Regions from separate parts of the Nonomuraea sp. NPDC050733 genome, predicted to be linked through region 4. Evidence: riboswitches for the same ligand, from Rfam matches in the RefSeq annotation. Region 4 holds a riboswitch; each other region holds the start of a gene.

What was found. Region 4 has a riboswitch for cyclic di-AMP ahead of AB0H64_RS04740 (C40 family peptidase). Riboswitches for the same ligand answer to the same signal wherever they lie in the genome.
Region 1: it holds a riboswitch for cyclic di-AMP, as region 4 does, so the genes downstream of both, AB0H64_RS11225 (NlpC/P60 family protein) here and AB0H64_RS04740 (C40 family peptidase) in region 4, are expected to answer to the same signal.
Region 2: it holds a riboswitch for cyclic di-AMP, as region 4 does, so the genes downstream of both, AB0H64_RS01310 (CHAP domain-containing protein) here and AB0H64_RS04740 (C40 family peptidase) in region 4, are expected to answer to the same signal.
Region 3: it holds a riboswitch for cyclic di-AMP, as region 4 does, so the genes downstream of both, AB0H64_RS23250 (C40 family peptidase) here and AB0H64_RS04740 (C40 family peptidase) in region 4, are expected to answer to the same signal.

Annotation. Positions count from the first base shown of each region.
Region 1 covers NZ_JBFAHO010000004.1:335,457-342,804, forward strand. Annotated here, with positions in the region: gene AB0H64_RS11200 (L-aspartate oxidase) at 1-700, shown strand, start outside; gene AB0H64_RS11205 (type III pantothenate kinase) at 705-1,487, shown strand; gene AB0H64_RS11210 (hypothetical protein) at 1,556-2,056, opposite strand; gene lysX (bifunctional lysylphosphatidylglycerol synthetase/lysine--tRNA ligase LysX) at 2,215-3,696, shown strand; gene AB0H64_RS11220 (LuxR C-terminal-related transcriptional regulator) at 4,037-4,249, shown strand; gene AB0H64_RS11225 (NlpC/P60 family protein) at 4,266-5,306, opposite strand; cyclic di-AMP (ydaO/yuaA leader) riboswitch at 5,312-5,467, opposite strand; gene AB0H64_RS11230 (amino-acid N-acetyltransferase) at 5,734-6,303, shown strand; gene AB0H64_RS11235 (RDD family protein) at 6,389-7,348, shown strand, end outside.
Region 2 covers NZ_JBFAHO010000001.1:284,032-291,379, forward strand. Annotated here, with positions in the region: gene AB0H64_RS01290 (transposase) at 1-1, opposite strand, end outside; gene AB0H64_RS01295 (transposase) at 1-945, opposite strand, end outside; gene AB0H64_RS01300 (aldo/keto reductase) at 1,140-1,955, shown strand; gene AB0H64_RS01305 (Gfo/Idh/MocA family oxidoreductase) at 1,976-2,929, shown strand; cyclic di-AMP (ydaO/yuaA leader) riboswitch at 3,048-3,187, shown strand; gene AB0H64_RS01310 (CHAP domain-containing protein) at 3,201-3,914, shown strand; gene AB0H64_RS01315 (ABC transporter substrate-binding protein) at 4,298-5,629, shown strand; gene AB0H64_RS01320 (sugar ABC transporter permease) at 5,709-6,665, shown strand; gene AB0H64_RS01325 (carbohydrate ABC transporter permease) at 6,662-7,348, shown strand, end outside.
Region 3 covers NZ_JBFAHO010000014.1:149,335-156,682, reverse strand. Annotated here, with positions in the region: gene AB0H64_RS23260 (NYN domain-containing protein) at 1-457, shown strand, start outside; gene AB0H64_RS23255 (NlpC/P60 family protein) at 582-1,556, shown strand; cyclic di-AMP (ydaO/yuaA leader) riboswitch at 2,007-2,163, shown strand; gene AB0H64_RS23250 (C40 family peptidase) at 2,237-2,764, shown strand; gene AB0H64_RS23245 (class I SAM-dependent methyltransferase) at 3,622-4,434, opposite strand; gene AB0H64_RS23240 (transcriptional regulator) at 4,444-4,899, opposite strand; gene AB0H64_RS23235 (alpha/beta fold hydrolase) at 4,933-5,862, opposite strand; gene AB0H64_RS23230 (hypothetical protein) at 5,899-6,207, shown strand; gene AB0H64_RS23225 (hypothetical protein) at 7,135-7,348, shown strand, end outside.
Region 4 covers NZ_JBFAHO010000002.1:236,173-243,520, forward strand. Annotated here, with positions in the region: gene AB0H64_RS04720 (MFS transporter) at 1-780, opposite strand, end outside; gene AB0H64_RS04725 (hypothetical protein) at 940-1,797, opposite strand; gene serA (phosphoglycerate dehydrogenase) at 2,032-3,621, shown strand; gene AB0H64_RS04735 (hypothetical protein) at 3,941-4,063, shown strand; gene AB0H64_RS04740 (C40 family peptidase) at 4,205-4,906, opposite strand; cyclic di-AMP (ydaO/yuaA leader) riboswitch at 4,908-5,053, opposite strand; gene AB0H64_RS04745 (3-isopropylmalate dehydrogenase) at 5,153-6,199, shown strand; gene AB0H64_RS04750 (branched-chain amino acid aminotransferase) at 6,386-7,348, shown strand, end outside.

The DNA of each region.
Region 1 (7,348 bases), on a different contig from region 4:
CGTGTTCGTACGGCTGGGCGCCACCCGCGCGGAGCGGCGGGCCAAGGACGGCGAGCGGGTGCGCGCGGGCGACGTGCTGATGACCGTGGAGGGCACGACGAGGGGCCTGCTGACGGCCGAGCGCACCGCGCTGAACCTGCTCACCCACCTGTCCGGGATCGCCACGCTCACCGCCAGGTGGGTGGAGGCGGTCAGCGGCACCCGGGCGCGCGTGCGCGACAGCCGCAAGACGCTGCCGGGCCTGCGCGCGCTGGAGAAGTACGCGGTGCGCTGCGGCGGTGGCGTCAACCACCGGATGTCCCTCTCGGACGCCGCCCTGATCAAGGACAACCACGTGGTGGCCGCGGGCGGGGTCGCCGAGGCGTTCCGCGCGGTCCGCGAGAGGTACCCGGACCTGCCGATCGAGGTGGAGGTGGACCGTCTGGACCAGCTCGGTCCCGTGCTGCGAGAGGGGGCCCAGGAAATATTGTTGGACAACTTCACCGTCGAAGAGATCGCCATCGCCGTACAAATGGTCCAAAATCGGACGAGTGCGGAAAAGTCGGCGAGAAGGAACGATCTGGTGAAGCTGGAGGCGAGCGGCGGCCTGACGTTGGATTCGGCGCGTCCTGTGGCCGAAACTGGCGTCGACTACCTTGCGGTGGGAGCGCTCACCCATTCGGCGCCGGCCCTGGACATCGCACTGGACCTACGGGGGTAAACGGATGCTGCTCACGATCGACGTCGGCAACACGCACACGGTGCTCGGTCTGTTCGAGGGCGATGAGGTCATCGAGCACTGGCGGCTCGCCACCGACGCGCGCCGCACCGCCGACGAGATCGCGGTCGTCCTGCAGGGGCTGCTCGCCCAGTCGCCCCTGCTGAAGGGCGCCGACGTCAGCGGCATCGCGATCTGCTCCACGGTCCCGAGCGTGCTCAACGAGATGCGCGAGATGTGCCGCCGCTACTACGGCGACGTGACCGCGGTGATCGTGGAGCCCGGCGTGCGCACGGGCGTGCCGGTGCGCATGGACAACCCCAAGGAGGTCGGCAGCGACCGCATCGTCAACGCGCTCGCGGCCATCGACCAGTACGGCGGCCCGTGCATCATCGTCGACTTCGGCACCGCGACCTCCTTCGACGCGGTGTCGGCCAAGGGCGAGTACGTGGGAGCCGTCACCGCCCCCGGCATCGAGATCTCCGTGGACGCGCTCGCGGCGGCCGGCGCCCAGCTGCACAAGGTCGAGCTGGTCCGCCCCCGGTCGGTCATCGCCAAGAACACCGTCGAGGCCCTGCAGGCCGGCATCATCTACGGCTTCGCCGGCCAGGTGGACGGCATCGTCGAGCGGATGGTCGCCGAGCTGGCCGACGACCCCGACGACGTGACCGTGGTCGCCACCGGCGGGCACGCGGCGCTCGTGGTCAGCGAGTCCCGCTCCATCGACGTGCACGAGCCCTGGCTGACGCTCATCGGCCTGCGGCTCATCTACAACCGCAACACGAGCTGACGTTCCGGAAAACGGAAGAGCGGCCCCCGCTCGGGAAGGGGGCCGCTCGGGACGGAGGCGGGCGACGGCTACTCGCTCTCGGCGGTGTAGATGTACTCCCAGGGACCGCACTTCGTCGGGTACGAGCCGTGCTGGCCGGTCTGGCAGACCTTCACCCGCACGCTGGTGGCGTCCTCGGTCTCGAAGTGGAACCGCTTGTAGCCGGGGAAGCCGCAGTACTTCTTGCTGTAGACCTGGGACCACTCGTGGTCGAAGTCGCTCGCCTCGAACTTCACGTACGCGCACTTGCCGCCCTCGTCGTAGTCACGGTCGTCCAGGTCGAACAGCCTGCCCCTGACGTCGACGGAGTTGGACTCCTGCTCGTCGTCCCAGTCGACGCTGATCCGGCCGTCGGCCTTGGCGAGGTGGTGGCGCGAGAACACCGGGCCCCAGGAGTCGCTGTCGTAGTGGGCCGCCGAGGACGCGGAGGACGCGGTCGCGGTGGTGGCGCCGGCGGCCGTCGGCAGCGACAGCGCCACGGCGGTGGTCGCAGCGGCGGCCAGGACACCGGTCGCGAGCTTCTTGATCATGATCTCTCCTTGAGCTCTCTCCCCGGGCCGGCTCCCTGCCGAATCCCCCTGAGCTCGTGGGTCATTGGTAACGCGGAGGTCTTGCGGCGCCGTTGCGATGTCCCTGCAACGAACCGACGAGCCCTTGCAGTTCGCCATATCCCCTACTCTTTGATGCTGTGAGCGACGAACTTCCCGAGCAGATGCGCATCCGGAGGGAGAAGCTCGACCGCCTTCGCAGCGAAGGCGTCGACCCCTACCCGGTGAGCTTCCCGCGCACGGCGACCAACGCCGAGGTCAGAGCGACACACGAGGGCCTGGAGCCCGACACCGCGACCGGTGAGCAGGTCGCGGTCGCGGGCCGCGTCATGCTCAACCGGATCGGCGGGAAACTCTGCTTCGCCACGCTCCGCGACGGCACCGGCGACCTGCAGGTCATGATCTCCCTCGACCGGGTGGGCGAGGAGTCCCTGGCCTCCTGGAAGCGCGACGTCGACCTGGGCGACCACGTGGGCGTGATCGGCGAGGTCATCACCTCCCGGCGCGGCGAGCTGTCGATCATGGCTGAGAGCTGGCAGATCACCTCCAAGTGCCTGCGCCCGCTCCCGGAGAAGCACATCGGCCTCACCGACCCGGAGGCGCGGGTCCGCCAGCGCTACGTCGACCTCATCGTCAACGACGAGGCGCGGGAGATGGCCCGCATCCGCAGTGCCACCGTGCGCGCGGTGCGCGACTTCTGGCACGAGGAGGGCTACCTCGAGGTCGAGACGCCCATGCTCCAGCCGATCCACGGCGGCGCGACGGCCCGGCCGTTCAAGACCCACATCAACGCCTACGACATGGAGCTCTACCTTCGCATCGCGATCGAGCTCTACCTCAAGCGGCTCGTCGTCGGCGGCATCGAGAAGGTCTTCGAGATCAACCGCAACTTCCGCAACGAGGGCGCGGACTCCACGCACAACCCCGAGTTCACCATGCTCGAGGCGTACGGCACGTACCTCGACTACAACGACATGGCCGACCTGACCCAGCGGATGTACCAGAAGGCCGTGGTCGCGGCGCTGGGCACCTCGGTGGTCGTGCACGACGGCGTCGAGGTGGACCTGGGCATCCCCGAGTGGCCGCGCGTCACGCTGTACGGCACCGTGTCGGAGGCGGTGGGCGAGGAGATCACCACCGAGACGCCGATCGAGCGCCTGCGCGACCTGGCGGACAAGCACGACGTCCACCACGACCCCAAGTGGGGTCCGGGCAAGCTGGTCCAGGAGCTGTTCGAGGCGCTCGTGGAGCACACGCTCATCCAGCCGACGTTCGTCATGGACTACCCGCTGGAGACCTCGCCGCTGACCCGCCAGCACCGCGACAACCCGCTGCTGACGGAGAAGTGGGACCTCATCGGGTTCGGCACGGAGCTGGGCACCGCCTACTCCGAGTTGATCGACCCGATCGAGCAGCGCCGCCGCCTGGTCGAGCAGTCGCTGCTGGCGGCGGGCGGCGACCCGGAGGCCATGCAGCTCGACGAGGACTTCCTGCAGGCCCTGGAGTACGCGATGCCGCCCACCGGCGGCATGGGCGCCGGCATCGACCGGATGATCATGGCGTTCACCGGCAAGAACATCCGCGAGACGATCCTCTTCCCGCTCGTCAAGCCGACCCACTGAGCCCCGGGCCGTGCCGCCGCACCCGTGGCGGCACGGCCAAGGGCCCTGAGAACGGGTCATGCGCAATTGCGGGATCGTGCCGGACTAAATGCGCCGGCGGGCGCCCGCGTCAAGATTCCCGGTGAGGGCCTGTAAGGGCCGCTGTGATCGCGCAGCGTGCCCCGAAGTGCCGACATCCGCCGAGTCCCCCATATACGACGGATCAAGTCAATGACGGCCGTCAAGTGCCACGGTTATCGCGCTTGACGGCCTTTCCCGTATGCGTTTAACGTCTGCGGAGCGAACAGCTTTGCACGGGCCGACGACGACTCCGAGACTGCTGTTGGGGGGAGGGCTCCCGATGGATGTGCTCACCGATCAGGTTGAGCTTAGCCACGCCGATCTAGCCTTGCTGGCGGAGCTTGCCAGGGGAGTCACCGTCGATCGGGTGGGCAGGCGCCTCGACATCAGCGGGCGCACCGTGCGCCGCCGGCTGCGCGGCATCTGCGACCGCATCGGGGTCGCCACGGCCATCGAGGCCGTGGCCTGGGCCGCCCGCCGGCAGCTCATCTGAGCGGCCCGCGAAAGTCTCAGTCGGCGACGCGGACGGCGCCCACGAACGGCCTGCGGGCCAGGGACGTCACCCTGACGACGTCCCCCGTGCGCGGCGCGTGGACCATCATGCCGCCGCCGATGTAGATGCCGACGTGGTGCAGGTCGCTGTAGAAGAAGACCAGGTCGCCCGGCCGCAGCTCCTCCTTGGAGATGTGCCGGCCGGCGGTCCACTGGCTGCCGGTGTAGTGGGGCAGCGAGATGCCGACCCGCTGGTAGGCGGCCATGACGAGGCCGGAGCAGTCGTACGAGCTCGGCCCCTCGGCACCCCAGACGTACGGCTTGAGCTGCTGGGTGAGCGCCCACCTGGCCGCCTCGGCGGCCTTGCCGGCGCCCGAGATCGGCAGGGCGACGCGGACGGCCGGCGTGCCCGGACGGCCCGCCTCGCCGATCGCCCGCCTGAACAGGTTGCTCTCCACCTTGGCGACCAGCTTCACGATCTTGTCGCGCTTCGTGTCGAGGTCGGTGACGAGCTTCTCCACCTCGTCGATGTGGGCCTTCGCCTCGGACTGGGCCTGCTTGGCCGTCTCCATGGCCTTGACGACCTGGTTGACCTCGTCGCCGGACTCCTGCGCCAGCGCGTAGGTGGTGGCGGCCCGGTTGAGGAACGCGCTGGGGTCGCCGTCGTCCATCAGGGCGATGGCGCGGCTGAAGCCGCCGGTCATGTACTCCTGCTGGGCCAGCAGCCTCGTCCTGGCGCGCTTGGCGTCGAGGTCGGCCTGGCTGGTCGCCAGGACCTTCTTGGCCTGCTCGGCGGTCTTGCGGGCGGTCTTGAGCTTCTCCCGCGAGCCGTTGTACTGCTCGCTGAGGGTCTCGATCTCGGTGTGCATCGCCTCGACCCGCTTGGACAGCTCCTTCAGGGAGGGCTCGGGGTCGGCGGCGGCGGGCCCGGCCGGGACCGCGAACGCCAGCGCCACGACGGCGGCGCTCAGGACGGCGAAACGGCGCAGGAGCGCCTGTTTCGGAGGGCGGGCATCCAGGCCCGCTCTCGTCCTTTCGCGACGGCGCGTGCGCTCCACCGACCAGCTCCTCTCTTCGACGCCTACCGGGTTAGCTGACGGGTTCGGGCCGGAGCAGCCCTACCGAGCGTGATGCTCGGATTCACCCCATGTGGTGGCACTGAGAGCTCGCCACCGGCGGGTCCCCGGCTCCCCCTGCGGGGATTGGGCGCGTCTCCGCGCGGGGGTCGCGCGGGTGACATCGTCGCTGGACATTAGTGCACCTCGGGTTCGTGCTCAACCAGAACTGCCAACTCTGTAGAGGTATCGCTACCGAAGGGTCACGAGTGGACGACGCGTCACCCGATGCCGGTCCGTCTTTATGCCTACTTTGCCATGGCTTGAGCAGTACGTTGCCCGAGGGGAGTGCACGGAAGTGACATGTCGGATGCCGTAGGCAGGGCGGATTTTGGTACGAGCCGTAATGGGATCTGTACTCTGGATGCCCATGGAACAGGTCGCCGAAGTCACCGTGACTGACACCGAGCTCGTGGTGCGCCGCGCCCGCACGTCGGATGTCAGGACGATCAGGCGCCTGGTCGACACCTACGCCGGTGCCGGTCCTCGCCTCCTGGAGAAGGCCACGGTCACCCTGTACGAGGACGTGCAGGAGTTCTGGGTCGCCGAGCGCGGCGGCCAGGTCGTCGGCTGCGGCGCCCTCCATGTGCTCTGGGAGGATCTGGCCGAGATCCGCACGGTCGCCGTGGACCCGGCCTTCCGCGGGCTGGGCATCGGCCATCGCATCGTCTCCACGCTGATCCGCACGGCGCGGGATCTCGGGCTCAGCCGGGTGTTCTGCCTGACGTTCGAGGTCGACTTCTTCGCCCGCCACGGGTTCCGGCCGATCCAGGGCACCCCGGTCTCCCCGGAGGTCTACGCCGAGCTGCTGGCCTCGTACGACGAGGGTGTGGCGGAGTTCCTCGACCTTGAGCACGTCAAGCCCAACACCCTGGGCAACACCCGCATGCTGCTCCATCTGACATCCGGTGACGCCGACCTTGACCGCCGAGAAAGGTGATTGTTGATACCTATGTCGATACGTTGGGCAGCACAGGCATGTGTCCTGACATGTGCTACATGCACTCTCGAAGCGAGGTGACACGGTGAGCACCGGACAGCCGCCGTATCCACAGGACGAATCCGGCGAGAACGCTGCCGGGAATCCCGAGTACGGACAACACACTCCCAACCGCCCCCACGGTGAGGCCGACCCCGACGCGACGGTGGTGGGTTACCGCGCCGAGGACTACGGCCAGCCCGGCTACCAACAGCAGGGCTACGGCCAGCCCGGCCAGCCCGGCCAGCAGCAGTACGGCCAGCAGGGCTACGGGCAGCAGGGCCAGTCCCAGCCCGGTTACGGGCAGCAGCAGCAGGGCTACGGACCCCAGGGTCAGTCGCAGCCCGGCTACGGCCAGCCCCAGCAGGGCTACGGCCAGCCCCAGCAGGGCTATGGGCAGCCCGGCCAGCAGCAGTACGGCCAGCAGCAGCCCTCGCAGCCCGACTACGGGCAGCAGCAGTACGGCCAGCAGCCGCCCTCGGGCCAGCAGTACGGCCAGCCCGGCTACGCGCCCCCGCCGCAGCAGGGCTACCAGCAGCAGGGCTACAGCCAGCCCGGCCAGCAGCAGTACGGCCAGCAGCCGCCTTCGCAGCCCGGCTACGGCCAGCCGCAGCAGGGCTACGGGCCCCAGGGCCAGTCGCAGCCCGGCTACGGCCAGCCCCAGCAGGGCTACGGTCAGCAGGGCTACGGCCAGCCCGGTTACGGTGAGCCGGCGTACGGTCAGCCGCAGCAGGGCTACGGCCCGGGGCAGCAGTACGGCCAGCCCGGCTACGGTCAGCCGGGATACGGTCAGCCGGTGGGCGTGCAGCCTCCGGGCGCCCCGGCGCCGCTCGCGGAGTGGTGGCAGCGGCTGGTGGCCCGGCTCATCGACTGGGTGATCTTCTTCGTGATCGGCCTGATCATCTCGGGGATCTTCACGGCGATCTTCGTGGCCACCTACGACTGGTCCAGCGGCAGCTCGTCCGGCATGTTCAGCGGGACGATGGTCGGGGTCCTGGTCGGCATT
Region 2 (7,348 bases), on a different contig from region 4:
CCCCCAACCCGCGTCCAAGATGCTGCGGTTCAGGCCCGACTTGGCCGCGACATTACGGCCGGGGGCGTCGAGCGTGCCGGACGCCGAGCGGGTCATGGCGGCGATCCGCAGATCCTCGTGCACGATCACGTCATAGGCGCGGACCAGAGCGAGCGCGGTCTTGTGCGCGCCGTCCAGGCGCTGACGCCGCATCGTGGCATACAGCGCGGCCACGCGGGCCACGACCTTGCGGCGGCGTCCGCTCCCCCGCTGTGTCCGGGCCGGAGCCCGCTGCGCCGCCGCCAGTCGTCGGGCGGAGGAGGCCAGGTTGCGCGCGTTGGCCACATGGGCGCCGTCGGAGGTCGTCACCAGCCAGGCCACACCGAGGTCCACGCCGGCGACCGCTCCCGTGGAGGGGAGCGACTCCGCCGGCACATCGTCACACGACATGATCAGGAACCAGCGGGCACCCTCCCGCTTCACGCTGATCGTCTTCACCCGGCCCCGTATCGGGCGGTGCTGGTGGACGCGTACATGCCCGATCCCTTGCAGGCGGGCGAATGCCGCCGAAGGGTGCTCGGGCTGGGAATCCCACCGGCAGCCGTCGCCGTCCTTGGGCCAGGTCACCGTGTCGAACCGACCGCGCCCCTTGAACCGCGGGAACCCTGGCGTGCGCCCGGCTCTGACACGGGCGAAGAACGTCTTGAAGGCGTTGTCCAACCGGCGCAGAGTGGCCTGCTGGGAGGAGAACGACCACCGGCCCTGCCCCTCCGCGTCATCGGCGCGAATGTGCTTCAGATCCGCCGACTGATCACCGTACCGGACGCTCACGCCCGCCTTGCGGTAGGCCGTACGCCGATGCTCCAACGCGCCGTTGTACAACTGGCGGTGGTCCTCGAGGCACGCCACCAGCGCGATCTGCTGACGAACGGTCGGCCGCAGCAGGAACTTGTACGTCCTGCGCACGGCCATCACCCCCGCCCGGCACTCGCGCTGCCGGCGCGGTCGGCCAGTCTCACGATCATCATGACAGCACCACTCGCCCTCTTGCCGTGGAGAGCAGAAAACCCATGGTGAGATCGGAGGGCGAACCAGTCGCTGACGCCATTGCCCCCGACCCTGTGCAGGCGATGGTGTCCACCTTGGTTCTAATGGAGGCCATGAATTCGCTCAATCTCACCAGTGACGGCGTCTCGATCCCCCAGCTCGGGTTCGGCGTCTGGCAAGTACCCGCCGACGAGGCCGAGCGGGCCGTGACGACCGCTTTGGAGGCCGGTTACCGGCACGTCGACACCGCCAGGATCTACGGCAACGAGGAGGGCGTGGGCCGGGCGGTGCGCGCCTCCGGTCTGCCGCGCGAGGAGGTGTTCGTCACCACGAAGCTGTGGAACGACGACCACCACCGCGCCGAGCGGGCCCTGGACGAGAGCCTGGCGCGGCTCGGCCTGGACCACGTCGACCTCTATCTCATCCACTGGCCCGTGCTGAAGCAGGACGCCTACGTGGGTGCCTGGCGGGCGTTGGAGAAGGCGCACCGCGACGGGCGGGCCCGGGCCATCGGTGTGTCCAACTTCACGGTGGAGGCGCTCACCCGGCTCATGGACGAGACCGGGGTCACGCCGTCGATCAACCAGATCGAGCTGCACCCGTGGCTCCAGCAGCACGAACTGCGGGCCTTCCACGAGGCCAACGGCATCCTCACCGAGGCGTGGAGCCCGCTCGGCCAGGGCCGGGGCCTGCTGGAGGAGCCGGCGTTCCAGACGCTGGCCGCCAAGCACGGGCGCACCCCGGCGCAGGTCGTGCTGCGCTGGCACATCCAGCTCGGCAACGTGACGATCCCCAAGTCGGTCACGCCCTCCCGCATCCGGGAGAACATCGACGTGTTCGACTTCGTCCTGGACGACGAGGACCTGGCGGCTATCGGGGCACTCAACGCCAATCGCCGCCTTGGGCCCGATCCCGCCACATTTGGGTAAAAAAGCTATGATCCCTCGCCATGAGGGATCTCGCATGGGGCATCGCGGCGACAGGCGGTATCGCACGGACCGTGGGCGCGGTCATCGCCGCGGAGCCCGGCATGCGGGTGGCGGCCGTCGGCTCGCGTGACCTGGACCGCGCCGACGCGCTGGCCGCGGAGCTCGGCGCCGAGTCGGCGTACGGCTCCTACGCGGAGCTGTGCGCCGACCCGGCCGTCGACGCCGTGTACGTGGCCACGCCCCACGCCCAGCACCTGGCGGTGGCCGAGGCGGCCATCGCGGCGGGCAAGGCCGTGCTGTGCGAGAAGCCGCTGGCCGCCTCGCTCGCCGACGCCGAGCGCATGGTGCGCCTGGCCCGCGAGGCCGGGGTCTTCCTGATGGAAGCGATGTGGATGCGGTTCAACCCGCTCATCCGGCGGGTGGCCGCCGACCCGCGCTTCGGCGAGATCCGCTCGGTGCAGGCCAGTTTTGGCTTCGCTTTGCCGTTCGATCCGGCGCACCGGCTGTGGGCTCCGGAGCTGGGTGGCGGGGCCCTGCTCGACCTCGGGATCTACCCGTTCGGGCTGGCCCAGCTGCTGCTCGGGGCGCCGTCGGAGGTGCGGATGACGGGCTGCCTGGCGCCGTCGGGCGTGGACGCGGAGGCGGGCGGCGTGCTGGTCTATCCCGGCGGGAGGCGGGCGCTGGTGGAGTCCTCGCTGCTCGCCTCGTTCCCCAACAGCGCGTACGTGGTGGGCACGGGGATGCGGGCCGAGATCCAGGCGCCGTTCTGGGCCCCGAACCGGGTCGTGCTCAGCGGAGCGTCGATGGCGACGGAGGTCCACGACCTCGACCCGGCCGACAACGGATACGCGGGTGAGCTGCGCGAGGTACGGGACGCCCTGGCCGAGGGACGGACCGAAAGCGAGATCATGCCACTGGACGAAAGCCTTGCCATGATGGGGCTTCTGGAGGAGGCACGCTCCCAGCTCTCCTAGCTGGGCATTTATCCACTTGTAATCCTCTTGCCGGATGTATTACCTTAAATCCTGTTCGTCGGCTTACGTCCGGTTTGCCCGTTCGTTGCCGGCCTATCGCACAGATCATCACAGGACCCCCCTGTGACCGCTGAATCCGCCTGAGCGCGGAACCGGGGACCCACTTCTCTTGGGGTGAATCGGCACTTCCTTGTGCCGTAGGGCAGCTTCCACGCCCGAACCCGTCAGCTAACCCGGTAAGCGGCATGGAAGCAAGGAGCATCCCTTCTCGATGGCCAAGCACCGTCTCCTCCGTGCCCTCACGCCCGGAACGATCCGCGCCACCCTCGGCGCGACCATCATCGCCTCGGCCGCCTTCGGCGCCGTCGCGCCGGCCAACGCGGACACCCCCGAGCACGTGGGGCCGGCATCCAACTCGTCCACCAGCCAGAGCGTCAACAGCCAGGCCGCCAACAGCCAAGCCGCGTCCGGCTCGCAGTACGGCCGGGTCAACGTGACCGCGCAGAAGGTCCTCGACGTGGCCCGCGCGCAGGTCGGCACCTCCGAGAACGCCTACGGCGGCGGCACCAAGTTCCAGCAGTGGTACGCGAAGTCGCAGCGCGCGCTGGAGACCGTCAAGCGTGACGGCGGCTCGCCGCAGGCCTACCTCAACGCCGCCTGGTGCTCGATGTTCGTCTCCTGGGTCGGCGAGCAGACCGGCGCCCGCCCGCAGGTCGGCTGGGACGCCTACACCGTCGCCCACGCCCGCTGGTTCGCCCAGAACCACCGCTGGGGCAGCGCGCCCAAGCCCGGCGCCGTCGTCTTCTTCTCCTGGAGCGGCAGCAAGAGCCTGGACGACATCAACCACGTCGGGTTCGTCGTCAAGGACAACGGCAACGGCACGATCTCCACGATCGAGGGCAACACCGGCAACGGCCGCGTCGAGCAGCGCGTCCGGCCGACCTCCCAGGTCGTCGGCTACGGCTACCCGAACTACGCCGGCTGACCCGGTCCCCCTACCACTCCCCCACCTCTCCCCAGAGGGAGCGAGCGCGCGCCTTCCCCCGGCGCGCGCTCGCTCGCGTTCCGGGCAGGTCTCTCGTACGCCTGACACCCCTCGTCCCGCCCCGGCCTTCAGCGGGTTGTCCGTTCCTGTGGCGTTAACGGGACAGATGGTATGGGAGCGCTCCCAGCGACCTTTTCGCGCTGTTTGCGGCCTTGAATCCGCTTTCACGGCGCCAAATCCGGCCTGAGGTAACGGTTGCGTTGCGGGCCGTTGACGGCCCCCACGCCATGAGGGCACTCTTTGTGGGAGCGCTCCCAAGACCTTCCCATCGCGGCCTCACGTCGCGATGCACCTCCCACATTCACCACCCAGAGGGGTTCCGAATGAAGAACCACAAGCGCTTCGTCGTGACCGGAGCCGCGATGACGGCGCTGCTGGCCATCGCGGCGTGCAGCAGCGGCGGTGGCGGCGCCACCCCGGCGGGCTCGCAGAGCAGCGCGGCGGCGGAGCCGGTCACGATCAACGTGCACACCTTCGGCGGCGGCGAGAACTTCGGCTACGACGAGGCCGTCAAGAAGTGGAACGCCGAGCACCCGAACATCCAGATCAAGTACACGAACCTCACCGACCGGTTCGAGGACGTGTACCTGCCGCAGCTCCTCCAGCGTCTCCAGGCGGGGGCAGGCGCAGGAGACGTGGTCGGCATCGACGAGGGCGCGATGGGCCTCATGGCGGCCCGTCCGCAGTTCTTCGCCGACCTCGGCCAGTACGGCCTGGAAAGCCGCAAGGCGGACTTCCCGGCGGCCAAGTGGGAGGCGGGCCTCAACGCGGACGGCAAGCTGTTCGCGCTGGGCACGGACATGGGCGGCATGACCATGTGCTACCGCAAGGACCTGTTCAAGAAGGCCGGTCTGCCCACCGACCGCGAGGAGGTCGGCAAGCTCTGGCCGGACTGGAACGCGTTCCTGGAGACCGGCAAGAAGTTCGAGGCCGCCAAGACGGGCGCGAAGTTCATGGACGGCCCCAACACGATCTACAACGTCATCCTCTTCCAGGAGGCGCCGAAGAACGGCAACCTCTCCTACTTCGACAAGAACAACCAGCTCGTCATCGAGTCCAACCCGGCCGTCAAGACCTCCTTCGACTGGGTGACCACCTTCAGCAAGGCCGGCATGACCGCCAAGCTGCAGGCGTGGAGCCCGGCGTGGGACAAGGCCATCAAGGGCGGCGGCTTCGCCACCATGGGCTGCCCGTCGTGGATGCTCGGCGTGATCGAGGGCAAGGCCGGCGAGTCCAACAAGGGCAACTGGGACGTCGCGGCGGTGCCGGGCGGCACGGGCAACTGGGGCGGCTCCTGGCTCGCGGTGCCCAAGCAGAGCAAGCACCCCAAGGAGGCCGCCGAGGTCGTGAACTACCTCACCGGCAAGGAGGGCCACGTCGCGGCCTTCAAGGAGGCCGGCGCGTTCCCGAGCTCGCTGCCCGCGCAGCAGGACCCCGAGGTGGCGGGCCTGAAGAACGCCTACTTCAACGACGCGCCGACCGGCCAGATCTTCAGCGACTCGGTGAAGAACCTCCAGCCGGTGTTCTTCGGTGAGAAGCACGCCCAGGTGAAGACCGCGGTCGAGAAGGTCATCGAGGGCATGGACCAGGGCGCGATCAAGTACGACGAGGCCTGGTCGAAGTTCGTCGCGGCGGGTGTGAAGGCGGCGGGCTGACCCCCGTCCCCCAGGACCGGGTGGCGCCCCTTCCCCTCTGCGGGCGCCACCCCTCCCCGCCCCGGCTCGAAAGGCTTCCATGACTATCCAACTCGCGCCGCCGCCCGCCCGGCGGGCGCCGGGCAGGCGGTCGGCCCCCTCCCGGCGGATGGCCCGCTTCGACCTCAAGGGCACGCCGTACGTTCTGGTGTCGCCCTACTACCTGCTGTTCGCCGTCTTCGGCATCTTCCCGCTCGGCTACACGCTCTGGGTCTCGCTGCACGACTGGGAGCTGGCCGGCGACACGGAGTTCAACGGCCTGGCCAACTACGGCGAGCTGATCACCGACGCCGCCTTCTGGAACGCCGTCGTCAACACGCTCGGCATGTTCGTGCTGGCCACCGTGCCCCAGCTCGTGCTGGCGCTGCTGCTGGCCAACGCCCTCAACAAGAGGCTGCGCGGCCGGCTGCTGCTGCGCCTCGGCGTGCTGCTGCCGCTCATCACCTCCGTGGTCGCCGTGGCCGTGATCTTCAGCCAGCTCTACAGCCGCGACTACGGGGTCTTCAACTGGATCCTGTCCTGGTTCGGCGTCGATCCGATCATCTGGCAGAACGAGAAGTGGTCCTCCTGGATCGCGATCGCCACGATGGTCGACTGGCGCTGGACGGGCTACAACGCGATCATCCTGCTGGCCGCGATGCAGACGATCCCGCGCGACCTGTACGAGGCCGCCTCCATCGACGGTGCGTCGGCGCGCACGCAGTTCTGGCGGATCACGGTGCCGATGCTGCGGCCGACGATGGTGTTCGTCGTGTTCATCTCGACGATCGGCGGGCTGACGCTGTTCACCGAGCCGGTCATGTTCGAGGGCAACCCGATGATGACGGGCGGCACCACCGGCCAGTACCAGACAGTGGCCATGTTCATCGTCAAGTCCGCCTTCCGCGACTTCGAGATGGGCTACGCCTCGGCGGCGGCCTGGCTGCTGTTCGTGCTGATCCTGCTCGGGACGATGATCAACTACTGGTTCACCCGCCGCATCGGAGGCGCCCGATGAACAACCGCCTCTGGGACGCGGGCCTCATGACCAAGGTGGTGCTGGGCTTCGCGCTGCTGCTGTCCGCGTTCCCCATCTACTACATGTTCATCATGGCGACGCGCACCAACGACGACGCCGTGGAGACGCCGCCGCCGCTGCTGCCCGGCGGCCACCTCGGCGAGAACGTCCAGCGGCTGCTGTCCACCGAGGACGCCAACTTCGTCACCGGGCTGGTCAACTCCGCCATCGTGTCCGTCACCGTGACCGTGTCGGTGGTGCTCATCTCGACGCTGGCCGGCTTCGCGTTCGCCAAGCTCCGCTTCCCCGGCTCCAAGGTCCTGCTCGGGCTGATCCTGGTCACCATGATGGTGCCGCTCCAGCAGATGGGCGTGGTGCCGCTGTACGACATGATGGTCAAGCTCGGCTGGACCGGCCAGCTCCAGTCGGTCATCCTGCCGTTCCTCGTCAACGGGTTCGGCGTGTTCATGATGACCCAGTACACCTCCCAGGCGGTGCCCGACGAGCTGGTCGAGGCCGCCCGCGTCGACGGGGCGACCACCCTGGGCATCTACGGCCGGGTCGTCCTGCCCGCGCTGCGGCCCGGGATGGCGGTGCTGGCCCTGCTGGTGTTCATGCAGACCTGGAACGAGTTCATGTGGCCGCTCATCGTGCTGAACCCGGACAACCCGGTGGTTCAGACG
Region 3 (7,348 bases), on a different contig from region 4:
CCCCAGCGTGCGCGGCGTGCCGGCCCGCGCGCTGGCCGACGACGACCCGCAGCTCCTCGACCAGCTCCTCGGGCTGCCCCAGGTGCACCTGATCATCGACGGCTACAACGTGACCAAGGCCGGCTACGGCACCCTCACGCTGGCCGACCAGCGCAACCGGCTCATGACCGGGCTCGGCGGGCTCGTCGCGCAGACCCGCGTCGAGGTAACCGTGGTCTTCGACGGGGCCGAGCTGAACGCGCCGGTCCAGGTGGTGGCGCCGCGCGGGGTGCGCGTGCTGTTCAGCGCACCGGGGGAGATCGCCGACGACCTCATCCGCCAGCTCGTCCGCGCCGAGCCGCCCGGCCGGGCCATCGCCGTGGTGTCCTCCGACCGCGAGGTGGCCGAATCCGTCCGCAGGATGGGCGCCCGCCCCGTACCGTCGGGACTGCTTCTGCGCAGGCTGGGCCGCGCGTAGGCCACGGTCCGGGCATAGCGCCGGATGGCAAAGCGACGGTATAAGGAATCTGGCGTTTAGGTGAGATCAACGCCATAACTTCTGTACTATTTCGCCCCAGGTATGATCCCTTGGAGGCGACGCTGTGAGTCTGGGCCGGGTGCCGATGGTCGCGTGTCTCGCGATCGGGCTGCTGCTTTCGCCGACAGGTGGAGCCCAGGCCGCGCCGAAGCCCACGATCAAGCAGGCCAAGGCCAAGCTCGCCAAGCTCAACGACAAGGCCGACAAGGTCGTCGACCGCTACAACACGGCGACCGAGAACCACAAGAAGGCCCAGTCCGCCTACACCAAGCTCAACGATAGCTACAAGCGCAAGCTCGCGACCGTGGCCGACCTGCGCCAGCAGGTGATCTCGATGGCCGTCAACAGCTACAAGCTGGGCAGCGACGTCACCTCCATGCCCGGCGTGATCGGCTCCGACGATCCCATGAACACCCTGGGCGGCCTCGCCCTGGCCGATCAGGTGACCCGCGAGCGCGCTGACAAGCTCACCGCCTTCGACCGGGAGAACCGCGGCCTCAAGGCCGAGCGTGACAAGGCCGAGGAGGCCCTGGCCGCCGCCGACAAGGAGCGCGACGCGGTCCGCAAGGAACGCGCCGAGGTCCTCAAGCTCATCGCCCAGCAGAAGAAGCTCCTCGACCGGCTCGGCGCCTACCGGGCGGGCGACCCGAACAGCACCGGCATCAAGTACACCGGTTCGGCCTCGGGCAACGCGGCGGCCGTGCTCAGGTTCGCGTACTCGCAGGTGGGCAAGCCGTACGTGTTCGGCGGCACGGGCCCCGGCGGCTGGGACTGCTCGGGGCTGACGCAGGCGTCGTGGCGCGCGGCCGGCGTCTCGCTGCCGCGCACCACCTGGCAGCAGTGGGCGTGGGGTGCCTCGCGCAGGGTGGCGCTGAACGCGCTCCAGCCCGGGGACCTCATCTTCAGCTCGGGACTCGGTCACGTAAGCATCTACGCGGGCAACGGCCAGATCGTTCACGCGCCGCAGACGGGCGACGTCGTCAAGGTCGCCACCCTCTCCTCGTACGGCGGCGCCCTCGTCGGCGCCATCCGCCCGTAGCGCGCCACGCGGCGGGTCCCTCACCCCTGAACCGACGGCGCTGCCCCGCTGTGGCGAGGCAGTGTAGCGGCCGCGCGCGCCTCTCGTGACGGGAACGCCAGTAAAGAAGTGAAGCGATCAGTGACCGCTCATGGCCACGTGGCCTGCCGTCATGCCGGGGACAAACCTGACAAATGTGACGAAAGAGTCCTGACAGGCGCCTGATTCGTCAAGTGTGAGCAGAGTCACATTTACGTAACGAATCATGGTGGCTAGCTGGGCGTCGTCACCTTACTGACACCTTATGGCGATCTTTACAGCTTGACCTGTGCTTTGCCGTGCCATGACTTCTCGGCGTAACTTCTGGCGTCGCGGCGAACAAGCCATGGCGCCGCGAACCAACATCGGTCCCACCGATGTGGACGAGATAGCAATCCATCGGTCGCCGCCGTAGATATCCGTACTTGTTGCGGTGGTGGCCTGCCGAGTCCGTGCAGCCAGGAGGCACGGAGCCGGGGACCCAGCGATCCCGAGCGGGATCAGGGGTGAATCGGCGCGTAACGCGCCGTAGGGCGACTTCCAGGCCCGAATCCGTCAGCTAACCCGGTAGGCGTTCGTGGAAGATCCAAGGAGAAATCCTGTCTACCCACTCGCACAACCCCCGTCTGTCCCGAATCGCCCTGAGCGGCGTCGCTCTCACCATGACCGTGACGGCCGGAGGTCTGGTCCTCCATGCTCCGGCGGCCCAGGCGGCAGGGACGACGAGCACCACGGCCGGTCCTTCCACGGCTTCGGCGGGCACGGCCGCCGCGCCGGTGAAGCCGGCCGCGGGCAAGACGGCGAAGGCCTCCAAGGCCGTCCGGCAGCAGGCGAAGGCCCGTACGGCCGTCGCCGTCGCCAAGGCGCAGATCGGTGACCCGTACCGTTACGGCGGCACCGGCCCTGGCGCGTTCGACTGCTCCGGTCTCGTCCAGTACGCCTGGAAGAAGGCCGGCGTGAGCATTCCCCGCGTGACGAACAGCCAGTTCGCACGCGTCAAGAAGAAGGTCTCCTGGAAGAACCTCCAGCCGGGTGACCTGATGTTCTTCCGGGGGCTCGGTCACGTGGGCATGTACGTCGGCCACGGCAAGATGGTCCATTCGCCGCGGACAGGTCTGACGGTACGCGTCGAGAAGATCAGCGGATGGCGCAAGTCGTCGTTCGTGGGGGCGGTACGTCCCGGCCTGTGAGCACGCACGAAGACCCCGTCCCGGGTTGGGGACGGGGTCTTCGCGCGCTCTGGGAGGAACTCCCGGGGCCCCCTGGCTCCAGCGGAGCCGAGATCGGCGCTCAGCGGCCCTCAGGGCCCTCTCGCGGGCACCCGCGTCCCTCCCAGACGCGGACCCGCTACCGCGGCTTCCACCGCCCGACCGCACGTCACGCTCGACGTACCACTGCCGCATCTCGTCGGGACCGAATCGGGAACGCTGAGGCCGCGTCTGGTGACGGCGGAGCGTCTCGCCCCAGGACACATCAAGGTAGAACAGCGCCGTCCTGCCGAGGTGGTCACGACGCAGGCCGGCCGGCATCTCCCCGTACCGGCTCGCGGTGAGGATGCCCAGCTGACCACCGCGGACCACCATCCGGCCGTCCTCGGAGAATCCGGCCACCGCTGGCTCTTCCCCGGCCAGTACGCCGGAAAGCACATTCATCCTGCGAGTCTGAACCGCCTCCTGAACACGGTCGGAGCGCACAGCCGCCCCGGACGCAGCACCGCGCTGATGGACCTCGCCTCGCAGCTGCCCGCCGTTGTCGTCAGCAAGCTCCTCGGCCTGCACATCTCCACCGCTGCTGAACGGACCCAAGCCGCTGGGAACAGCCGGCGGGAAGCAGCGGCCGCACAAGTAACGGCCCCCTGCAGCTCCGGCCGTCGGAGTGGGCGCGAACGGCAACGTACGCCAGGCCCGTCCGTCCAGGTCACTGATAGCGCGCGATCTCGTTGGGCGGGCGCACTCGCGCACATTTCCGTTCCATCACCCCAGCGCCTTCGGCGGCGGGTCCACAACCTGAAGGAACGTCGCTTGTCGCCACCGCCGCCCGCACGGGCTCAGAACCGGTAGCGGAGAATGCGTGCTCCTTGCCGGGACAAGGCCGTGCTGCGGGCGGTGAGACGGGTCAGCGCGCGCAGGGGTTGCGGGAACCGGGCTATTTCCGGTGCGCGGGTGAGGATCTGCTCCTCGATGAGTTCGAGGCCGGCGTGCCAGGACTCTGGTTCGCGTGGGTCGTCGAAGCCCTGGGCGGCTGTGATGCCGAGTGCCTTGATGGTCGGGTGGTACTTCATGGCCCAGGCGGCGAAGCGGGTGTAGCCGTTCAGCGCGAGCTCGCCCGATGGGAAATGGCCGGCCAGCGCGCGGGTCATCGTCTGGAAGGAGTCGCCGGGCATGAAGGGGAGCAGCCCCTCGGCGACGATCATCGCCGGCCGGTCACCGGGGACGGCTGTGAGCCAGTCCGAGCCGGTGAGGTCGGCTCCGACCAGGTGGGAACGGCCGGGCAGACATTCGGATCGCAGGTCCACCACTTCCGGGAAGTCGATGTCGTACCAGTCGACGCCGGGCGGGGGATCACAGCGGAACATCCTGGTGTCCAGGCCGCAGCCCAGGTCGAGCACCACGCATCCGGGATGAGCGGCGATGTAGGCGCGGACGACGCCGTCGAGCTTCTTGGCGCGCAGTGCCGTGGTGAGGACGAGGTTGGGCTTGACCTTCAGCTTGCCGAAGTCGTAATCGATTCTGCCGGCCAGGTCGGCGGAGAGCGTATCGCCGAGGATCGGGCTGGGCTGCCCGGCGTCCAGGGCTCTGGCGTGAAGAGTGAGCAGCAGCGTTTCCTGGATCAGCCCGAGCTTGGGTTGCCAGCGGTGCATGGGGGTTCCTTAACGGCGTAGCGGATGACGGGCCGCGAGGTTCTGCAGCCACGTCAGGGAGTCGTGGGCGGCCTTGATGCGCTCGGTGCGGTGCCCCTCGCCGCCCGCGATGTCGACCCCTTCGTCAGCGATCTCGCCGAACGCGCTCAGGCTTTCGAGCTTGCGCTGGATGACCTTCTGCCAGGCGTCGTCTTCAATGCGGTAGTAGGAGACGCGATCCCCGGGCCTTCTCACCTTCTTGACCAGGCCGATGGCCGTGAGAAAGCGCATGTTCGAGGTGAGCGAGGCCCGGCTGGCCTGGATCACGTCCGCGATCTGGCCGGCTGACTGCTCGGCCGGATCGCAGATCATGAGCCAGCCGAGGATGCGTCCGGTGATGGGCGGCAGCCCCCACTCCTCGACGCAGAAGGCCGCCACCCGTTCCACCCAGCGGAGCAGCCGGTCCTGCTGTTCCTCAGTGCTCATCGTCGCGTCCTCCGTTGTTGATCGTGCGCCGGTTCACTGTTTCATGGCGGCCACCGACTCGTAGGTGGGTGTCGGGGTGATGTCCGCGAGCCGGGTCCTGCGCAGGTAGAGGTCGAACCAGTCGATCGCGAGCGCCATCGCCTCTTCCAGGCCCGGGCCGGTGTAGAGGCCGAGCACGTCGTAGGGCAGCACCGCGAGCCGCTTGGGCTCGCCCGCCTTGGCGAAGGCGCTCTGCGCCTCCTCGAGCACGTGGTACGGGTCCCAGCCGCCATTGGCGATCATCAGCAGCGGTGTCGGCGCGAGCCGGTGGATGAGGTTCTCCGGGGCGAAGGTGAGCAGGTGCTCGGCCGAGTCGAGCGTCTTCTCGTTGCGGTAGGCAGGAAACAGGCGGGTCGACATGTCCGGGGTGTCCTTCACGCTGTCGCCCTCCAGCGTCAGGTGCGGCACGCGAGCGCTCTGCCCGCCTTCGTAGCGCCGCTGCCAGTCCTGCTGCAGTTGGTCGCGCAGCGCGTGGACACCGGCGCGGCCCAGGAGGCGTTCCAGGTACCGCCAGCCGTTCCACACGCTCGGACTCTGCACCACGACGCACTTGATGCGCCGATCGAGCACTGCGGCCTGGGCCGCCACCGAGCCGCCGATGCTCACCCCCCACACCCCGATCCGCTCCGGCTGCACTTCGGGGCGGGTCTGCAGGTAGGACACGGCGCTGCGGAAGTCCTCCACCTGCCGCTGCGGGTAGTCCAGGCCGCGCGGCTCGCCTTCGCTGGAGCCGACCGTGCGGTAGTCGATGGCCAGCACCGCGAAGCCGGCCTTGACGAAGTGCGGCGCGAAGAACGCCAGCGCCTCTTTGACCATCACCCCGCTGTGCCCGAGCACCAGCCCGGGGACCGGGTCGCTCGTCTCGGGCAGGTAGAGATCCCCCGCGCAGCGGGTGCCGAGGCTGTTGAAGGTCACATGTTCCATGGCTCGCTCCCTACAAGATAGCTAGTAATTTCAAACATGACTGAAATAGCTAGCAATGTCAATCCGGAAGGCTGTACAGGGAAGAGGTGGCGCACCGCCGCTCACTCCGGCGCATCGGCGGCATCCGCCACCCGCCGCAGCCGCGTCCGCACCCTGGCCCGCCTGGCCGCCGTCACCGGCCCGCACCACCCGGTCGCCGACCTCGACTGCGACCACTACGCCGCTACCATGGCCCACTGGGACGATGCGGCCGCGGCGACCTGGAACCGGCCCCTGTCGGCTCTGGTCTCCTTCACCACTTGGGCCCAGCGTCAGGACCTCCTGGCCGGCTCGGCGCGCGGGTAGGACAGGCGGCCGCGGCCGGTGATGGGGCAGATGTCGGCGGCTGCGGGCGCGCGTTCCGGCGCGCCCGCGCCTGCACCAGCTCCGGCACAGCGCGCTGACCCACCTGGCCGCCGCCGGCCGCACCGCCCTGGAGCTGCAGGCCAAGTCCCGCCACCGGCACCTGTCCAGCCTCGGCCGTTACGTCCGCCTCAGCGAGGAGACCTCCGCGCGCGTCACCGCCGAACCCGACCCCGCAGCACGCCGCCGGCTCCGCTGACCTCCCCGAAGTTCTTCCGAAAGCTCCGATGCCGACGCTGACCCGGGGCAGCGGTTAACCGGCCGGCCCTGTGTCTCCCATTTGGTCGGTCCCCTCGCGAGCGCGACGGTCGTCGGTGAACGGCTTCTCCAGCCGGGCGGCGGGGATGGCGCGGTCGCCGCGGCGTACGGTGGCGCGCCGCTCCAGACGCCGGCATCGGCCAACGAGAATCACTGCTATTAGTAGTTGTTCGATCACTTTTTGTGATCGGCTGGGACTGCCCTGAAGGTCATGAATCGCGACCGTCCCGCCCACGCCACAAACGCAAAGGAGTCCCCCATGAAATCTCGCCTCGCGTCCATCGCCGTCGCTGCCGCAGGCGTCTCCTTCAGCCTGCTGGCCGCCGCCGTTCCAGCCCAGGCCGCCACTGGCGAGGTGGTGGAGGCCTGGCGAGAACGAAGCCGCGGCGTGGCTTCACACCGGAGCCACTGGGCTGCACGCGCGCACCGTAACGCCGCCTCCAGCCGGACCGCACCGCCTGGATACCAGTAACCGGCCAGGCGCGCAGCGTGAACAATGCCGGTGATCATCCGCTGTCGCATTTGTCCGGCACATGCCCTGCTTGTGTCCTGTTCACGGTCGCCCGAGGACAGGAGCCTGAGAAGAGCATGAAGACGTCGGAAAGGGGTTCCATGGGAAAGTTACTCTCCACCGTGGCGGCAGCCGCCGCAGTCACGCTGGTCGCCGCGCTGGCGCCTGCCGGGTCTGCGACGGCCTCGCGCACGTCGCCGTCCGCGTGCGGCCACATCGGTGACAAGGACGCCGCCATCCGCGATTTCGTGGAAGGCATCAAGAAGGATTGGGACCTCGACGTCAAGGCCCGCGACTACGAGGTTCAGGCGCACG
Region 4 (7,348 bases):
CGAGGCGAAGTACGGCGCGCCGGCCAGCAGCATGCTCACCGCGGTCATCTGCGCGCAGCTCAGCCCCAGCAGCCAGACGAACGCCGAGTCTCCCCGGGCCGCGGCGAACTGCTCGCGCAGGCTGCCCGCGTCCGGCTCCGGCGCCCCGGTCATGGGGGCGCGGGCCGTGCCGAAGAACGAGCCGAGCATCGAGGCGAGCAGGACCACCGCGATGGTCACCGCCATCAGCCGGTAGCTGTCCAGGGTGCCGCTGGGGCCGTCGCTGTTGACGATCGCCGGGGCGACGATGCCGCTGATCACGGTGGCTGCGCCGATGAAGACCATCCGCCACTGCAGCAGCGAGGTCCGCTCGTGGTAGTCGCCGGTCATCTCCGCGGGCATCGCCTTGTACGGCACCTCGAACAGCGCGTACGCCGTCGCGGCGCCCATGAAGCAGGCCCCGACGTACAGGGCGGCCTGCAGCCCGGTCAGCGGCGGCCCGGCGAAGACCAGGAAGAAGGCCACCGGCAGCGTGCAGGCGCCGGCCAGCAGCCACGGGCGCCGGGGGCCCAGCCGCGACGTGGTGCGATCCGACCAGCGGCCGACGAGCGGGTTGATCACCAGGTCCCACGCCTTGGGGGCGGCGACCACGGTCCCGGCCAGCCAGGCGGGCACGGCCAGGAAGTTCGTCATGTAGTACAGCAGCAGCAGACCGGGCACGGCGTTGAACGTGGCCGTGCAGAACGAACCGACGCCGTAGCCGAGGCGCACGCCCCTGGAGACGGTGGGCGTTGTGATCATGCCCTCATCTAAACCGAGCGAGCCCTTGTTCGGTAGGGCCCAGTTCCGGCGCCACCCGCACGGCCACCGGCCGAGGGGGCGGCGCCCGTGCGGCTGCTCGGCGACATTCGCGGGTGGCGCGGGCGGCTGGTCGGTGACGCTCGCGGGTGGCGCGGACGGCTAGTCGGTGACGCTCGCGCACACCACGTGCGCGCCGATCTCGATCATCCGGCGCTCGCTGCGCGCGTCGGCCACGCGGGCCATGAGGATCGGCGCCCCGCTCGCCGCGAACTGCGGCAGCCGGGCGCGCACCCCGCGGTGCAGGTCGCGCACGACGTCCTCGGCCGCCGACATGTGCACCTTCACGTGCAGCATGATGCCGGGGACGCCCGAGGCGGTGCGGGCCTCGGAGATCCAGACGTGGTGGACCAGCGGGTAGTCCATCAGCAGGTGCGCGATGGCGCGCCGCAGCGCGGGCAGGATGGGGTGCGTGCAGCGCCGGTAGCCGGGATCGACCTGCTGCATCGGGCCCGACAGGTGCGGGCGCGGCGCGGGGATCCACGGCATCTGCGGCGCCTCGGGAGCCGGCGGCGCCACCTGGGCGAGCGCGGGGGCCCCGCGCGACACCATGGCCATGGCGCCGGTCGCGTAGGCGGCGGGGGCGGCGCCCGACAGGACGGGCGTCGGCCCGGTGCGCGTCGAGGTCAGGAACCGCTGGAGGTCGTCGATCGGCACGGCGGCCGCGGCGGGCCCGGCGGCGTCGATGACGATCTCCCGCACGCCCGTGACGCGCTGGATGTCGAGGATGGTGTCGGCGTCGCAGGCCGACAGGGAATGGCAGCCGCGGTGCCTGGCGTAGGTCCCGGGGCCGGTGTATCCGAGCAGGACCCGGTCGCCGGCCTGCGTGGTGCCCAGGACGACGGACCGGTCGGGTCGCACGGCCACCAGGACTCCGCCCTCGGCGAGGGCCGCGAGCAGGAGGTGCGGGGCACCATGCTGGACGAGCACGTCGGCGAGCGCAGGATTCCCGATGCTCATATGACGAACCATAGGTAGTGGGCCACGGCTTATCAGGCTAATGGCGAAGAAATCCCCCGATCAAGACAAAGATGGACGCGACGTGGATGACTTTGGCCGTCCGCGGGTAGGGCGGCGTCCGTCTCACATTCCGGGTCCCTCGTGAACGCGTTCACAAGCGCGGATACACTCTGTGGGACTCCGAGGGGCTCGCCGACGTGCCCCTAGCCCGCCGCTCGCCTTAAGGATCCATCCGTGACAAAGCCCGTCGTCCTGGTCGCAGAGGAGCTGTCCGAGGCCGGCCTCGCCGTGCTCGGCGCCGATTTCGAGGTCCGCCACACCGACGGCGCCGACCGCTCGCAGCTGCTGCCCGCGCTCGCCGACGTGGACGCGCTGATCGTCCGCTCCGCCACGCAGGTGGACGCCGAGGCGATCGCCGCCGCGCCCAAGCTGCGCGTCGTCGCCCGCGCCGGGGTGGGCCTCGACAACGTCGACGTCGAGGCGGCCACCAAGGCCGGAGTGATGGTCGTCAACGCGCCCACCTCCAACATCACCAGCGCCGCCGAGCAGACCGTCGCCCTCATCCTGGCCAGCGCCCGCAACACGGCCCAGGCCCACGCCGCGCTGAAGAACGGCGAGTGGAAGCGGTCCAAGTACACCGGTGTCGAGCTCGACGAGAAGGTCGTCGGCATCCTCGGCCTCGGCAAGATCGGGCAGCTCGTGGCGCAGCGGCTCCAGCCGTTCGGCGTCGAGCTGATCGCCTACGACCCCTACCTGCCGCCGGCCCGCGCCGCGCAGATGGGCGTCAAGCTGCTCAGCCTCGAAGAGGTGCTCAAGCAGGCCGACTTCATCACCGTCCACCTGCCCAAGTCCAAGGAGACCGTCGGCCTCATCGGCGACAAGGAGCTGCACGAGGTCAAGCCCTCGGTGCGGATCGTCAACGTGGCCCGCGGTGGCATCGTCGACGAGGCGGCGCTCTACACCGCGATCAAGGAGGGTCGCGTGGCGGGCGCCGGCATCGACGTCTTCGCCAAGGAGCCCTGCACCGACAGCCCCCTGTTCGAGCTCGACCAGGTCGTCGTGACGCCGCACCTCGGCGCCTCCACGCACGAGGCCCAGGAGAAGGCCGGCACCCAGGTGGCGCGCAGCGTGAAGCTCGCGCTGGCCGGCGAGTTCGTGCCCGACGCCGTCAACGTCCAGGGCGGCGCCGTCGCCGAGGACGTCAAGCCGGGCCTGCCGCTCGCCGAGAAGCTCGGCCGCGTCTTCACCGCCCTGGCGGGCGAGGTGGCCACCAAGCTCGACGTCGAGGTGCGCGGCGAGATCGCCTCGCAGGACGTGCGGGTGCTGGAGCTGGCCGCGCTCAAGGGCGTCTTCACCGACGTGGTCGAGGACTCCGTGACGTACGTCAACGCGCCGCTGCTCGCCAAGGACCGCGGTGTCACGGTGGAGCTGGTGACCAGCTCCGAGAGCCCCGACTGGCGCAACGTCATCACCGTGCGTGGCGTGCTGGCCGACGGCCGGCAGGTCTCCGTGTCCGGCACGCTGTCCGGCCCGCGGCAGATCACGAAGATCGTCGAGGTCAACGGCTACGAGATGGAGATCGAGCCGACCGAGCACCTGTCGTTCTTCACCTACACCGACCGGCCCGGCGTGGTCGGCGTCGTCGGCCGACTCCTCGGCGAGCACGGCGTCAACATCGCCTCGATGCAGGTGGCCCGGGACGTCAAGGGCGGCAAGGCGCTCATCGCGCTGACCGTCGACACGGCCATCCCGGCCGACGTGGTCGAGCAGATCGTCGCCGAGATCGGCGCGGACAGCGGCCGCTCGGTCGACCTCGACGGCTGACGGGCCGTCCCCCTCCCGAAGACCGCCGCCGGACAGCATCTGTCCGGCGGCGGTCGTTTTTGTCTCACGATGCGAGATATTAGGACGTCCAAGGAGACAGCCCGGAGGCCGGAAGGTACATTGCTAGCAATGCGCCAGGTTCTCGTACTCATTACCTGCCGCGGCGGGGCCTGTTAGGGCAGGCCGGCGACCCGCCGCGGTGTGGCGTCGCGTCGGCCGTCAGCCCCATCGCCTGGTCCGTGTCCCCGTGCTGCGAGCTCATGCTCGGCCGGGATCCGACTTCCGTCTGTACGACGCCCTGCGAAATGAGATGAACCACATGTATGAGATGTACTCCTGGAACGGCGCCGAGGAGCGCGACGACGAGGCGGCCGAGGCCGTCCAGACCGCGCTGGACCGCCGCGACAACGGCGGGGCCCCGCAGGCCGCCGACCAGCGCTGACCTCCCCCCGCTCCTCCTGCACGCGGCCGGCCCGCCGCTGACCCACGCCTGATCCCCGTCATGCCGGTGAGCCGGGCGCGACCGTCGGCCGCGTCCGGCCCACCGGCAGTGGGTCACGGGACAGGTGTCACCGAACGGGTGTCACAGGATGGTGGCCGCGGGGATGTTGGCCGGTGCGGGAGCCTTGCGCTCGGCCTTCATGGCGGCCCACGCCTTGACGCCCTTGGGGTCGGGGCGGACGGCGCCGACGAAGGAGGTGCGGCGCCAGGCCGACAGGCGCTCCACCTTGACCACGTCACCCGTGTGCGGGGAGTGGACCATGTACCCGGGCTTGGAGATCATCCCGACGTGCCCGAGGTTGTGGAAGAAGACGAGGTCGCCAGGCTTGAGGTTCTTCCAGGAGATCTTCCGGGAGAACGCCTGGTACTGCTGTGCGGCGGTGCGGGGGAGCTGGATGCCGGCGTGCTGGTAGGCCTTCAACGTCAGGCCGGAGCAGTCGTAGCCCTTGCGGGTGGTGCCGCCCCACACGTACGGGGTGCCGCGTTTGTCGAGGGCGAACTTGAGTGCCTGTTTCCAGGCGGGGAGAGAGGTCTTCTTGTCGCGGGCGGCTTGGACGTCCGCCGCGGTCAACGTGACGATGGGCGAGGTCAGGCGGGCCGTCGTGGTCTCCTCCTTGGCGCTGCCCGGCAGCGAGGAGGACGCGTTCTGGAACGTTCCAGAGGAGGTGGGGGGAAGGGGGGTGCTTTGCCGCGACGGCTGGGAGGAGGCGAGGGAGGCGCTGGCCGGGGCGGCGAGCACGACCCCTGCGGTCGCGACGGCGGCGAGCATGGCGATGCGAGACACGAAGGTCCTTCCATACGGCCTACCGGGTTAGCTGACGGGCTCGGGCCTGGAAGTGGCCCTACGGCGGTGACCTGCCGATTCGCCCCAAAAAGGGGAATGGGTCCCCGGCTCCACGCAGCTGCTGCGCGGATTCGGCTCGATGGACTCTAACGAAACGGTCAAACGACCGCAATACCTGGCAAAACGGATAGTCCGCTAGGTGAGATGGTGTGTTCGGCAGCCGAGACGAGCCGGTAGGGTACGGCCATGGATTCGCGCGACATTCGCCTGGCAGTGATCCCTGGGGACGGCATCGGCACCGAGGTCGTGACCGAAGGGCTCAAGGTGCTCGAAGCCGTCGGCACGAAGATCGAGGCCACCCACTACGACCTCGGCGCCGCCCGCTACCACCGCACGGGCGAGACCCTGCCCGACTCCGTCCTGGAGGAGCTGCGCGGCTACGACGCGATCCTGCTCGGCGCCGTCGGCGACCCCAGCGTGCCGCCGGGCATCCTGGAGCGCGACCTGCTGCTGCGCCTGCGCTTCGTCTTCGACCACTACGTCAACCTGCGCCCGGTCAAGCTCTACCCGGGAGTGGAGACGCCGCTGGCCGGCGCCGGCGCCGAGGACATCGACATGATCGTCATCCGCGAGGGCACCGAGGGCCTGTACGCGGGCACGGGCGGCGTGATGCGCGGCGGCACCCCGCACGAGATCGCCACCCAGGAGTCGCTCAACACCGCCCACGGTGTGGAGCGCGTGGTGCGTTACGCTTTCGCCAAGGCGCAGTCAAGGCCGCGCAAGAAGCTCACGCTCATCCACAAGACCAACGTGCTGACCTATGCCGGAGACCTCTGGCAGCGCACGGTCAACCGGGTGGCCGAGGAGTTCCCCGAGGTCACGACCGACTACAGTCACATCGACGCGGCCTCCATGTTCTTCGTCACGCAGCCCGAGCGGTTCGACGTGATCGTCACCGACAACCTCTTCGGCGACATCATCACCGACCTCGGCGCGGCGATCGCGGGCGGCATCGGCCTGGCCGCCAGTGGCAACATCAACCCCGACCGCACCGCGCCCAGCATGTTCGAGCCGGTCCACGGCAGCGCGCCCGACATCGCGGGCCAGGGCAAGGCCGACCCGACCGCGACGATCCTGTCCGTCGCCATGCTCCTCGACCACCTCGGCCTGCACGCCGAGGCCGCCAAGGTGGAGCAGGCCGTCGCCGACGACATCATCGAGCGGGTGAGCGGCGGGGCGAGCCGGACGACCAGCGAGATCGGCGACGCCATCACCGCGCGAGTATCGGGCTAGGGCCGCCCCAGCTCCGTAAGCGCCTGGCGGTCCGAACCGGACCCACCAGGCGCTTTTCGCATGTTCAGGGTCATACCATCCCAGTGACCCCTTGCCATCCCAAATAGCGAGACAATAGGAAGTACGTGGACTGCCGGCGCGCAGTGCCGCCGACATCACCGAGTCGTAGAGAGAAGGACCATCGTCATGACCATCGCTCAGAAGCTCAGCTTCGACGTGCAGCTATCCGACCACGCTCGCACCGCGGCGGAGCGCGAGCAGGTACTGGCGAGTCCGGGCTTCGGGCAAACCTTCACCGATCACATGATCTCCATCGAGTACACCGAGGGCGAGGGCTGGCACGACGCGCGGCTCCAGCCGTACGGGCCGCTCACGCTCGACCCGGCCACGGCGGTCTTCCACTACGCGCAGGAGCTGTTCGAGGGGCTGAAGGCGTACCGGCAGATCAACGGCTCGGTCGTGACGTTCCGCCCGTACGCCAACGCGGCCCGCTTCAACCAGTCGGCGGTGCGCATGGCGATGCCGGAGCTGCCCGAGGAGACGTTCGTCGAGTCGCTGGAGCAACTCGTGCAGGCCGACCGCGAGTGGGTGCCGACCACTGAGGGGCACAGCCTCTACCTGCGGCCCTTCATCATCGCCACCCAGGTCGGGCTGGGCGTCAACTACCCGTCGCGCACCTACAGGTACATGGTGATCGCCTCGCCGGCGGCCTCGTACTTCACCGGCGGCGTCAAGCCCGTCTCGGTGTGGCTGTCCACCGAGTACACCCGCGCGGCCCCCGGCGGCACCGGCTTCGCCAAGTGCGGCGGCAACTACGCCGCCGCGTTCGTCGCCCAGCGCCAGGCCGTGGAGAACGGCTGCGACCAGGTGGTGTGGCTCGACGCGGCCCAGCACGCGTACGTCGAGGAGATGGGCGGGATGAACCTGTTCTTCGTCATCGGCGGCAAGCTCGTCACTCCCTCCCTGACCGGCACCCTGCTCCCCGGCATCACCCGCGACTCGATCCTCGCGCTGGCCGACGACCTCGGCCTGGAGGCCGAGGAGCGCCTGGTCAGCGTCGAGGAGTGGCAGGAGGGGTGCGCGTCGGGCGAGGTCAGCGAGGTGTTCGCCTGCGGCACGGCGGCGGTCGTCACGCCGGTCGGCTCCGTC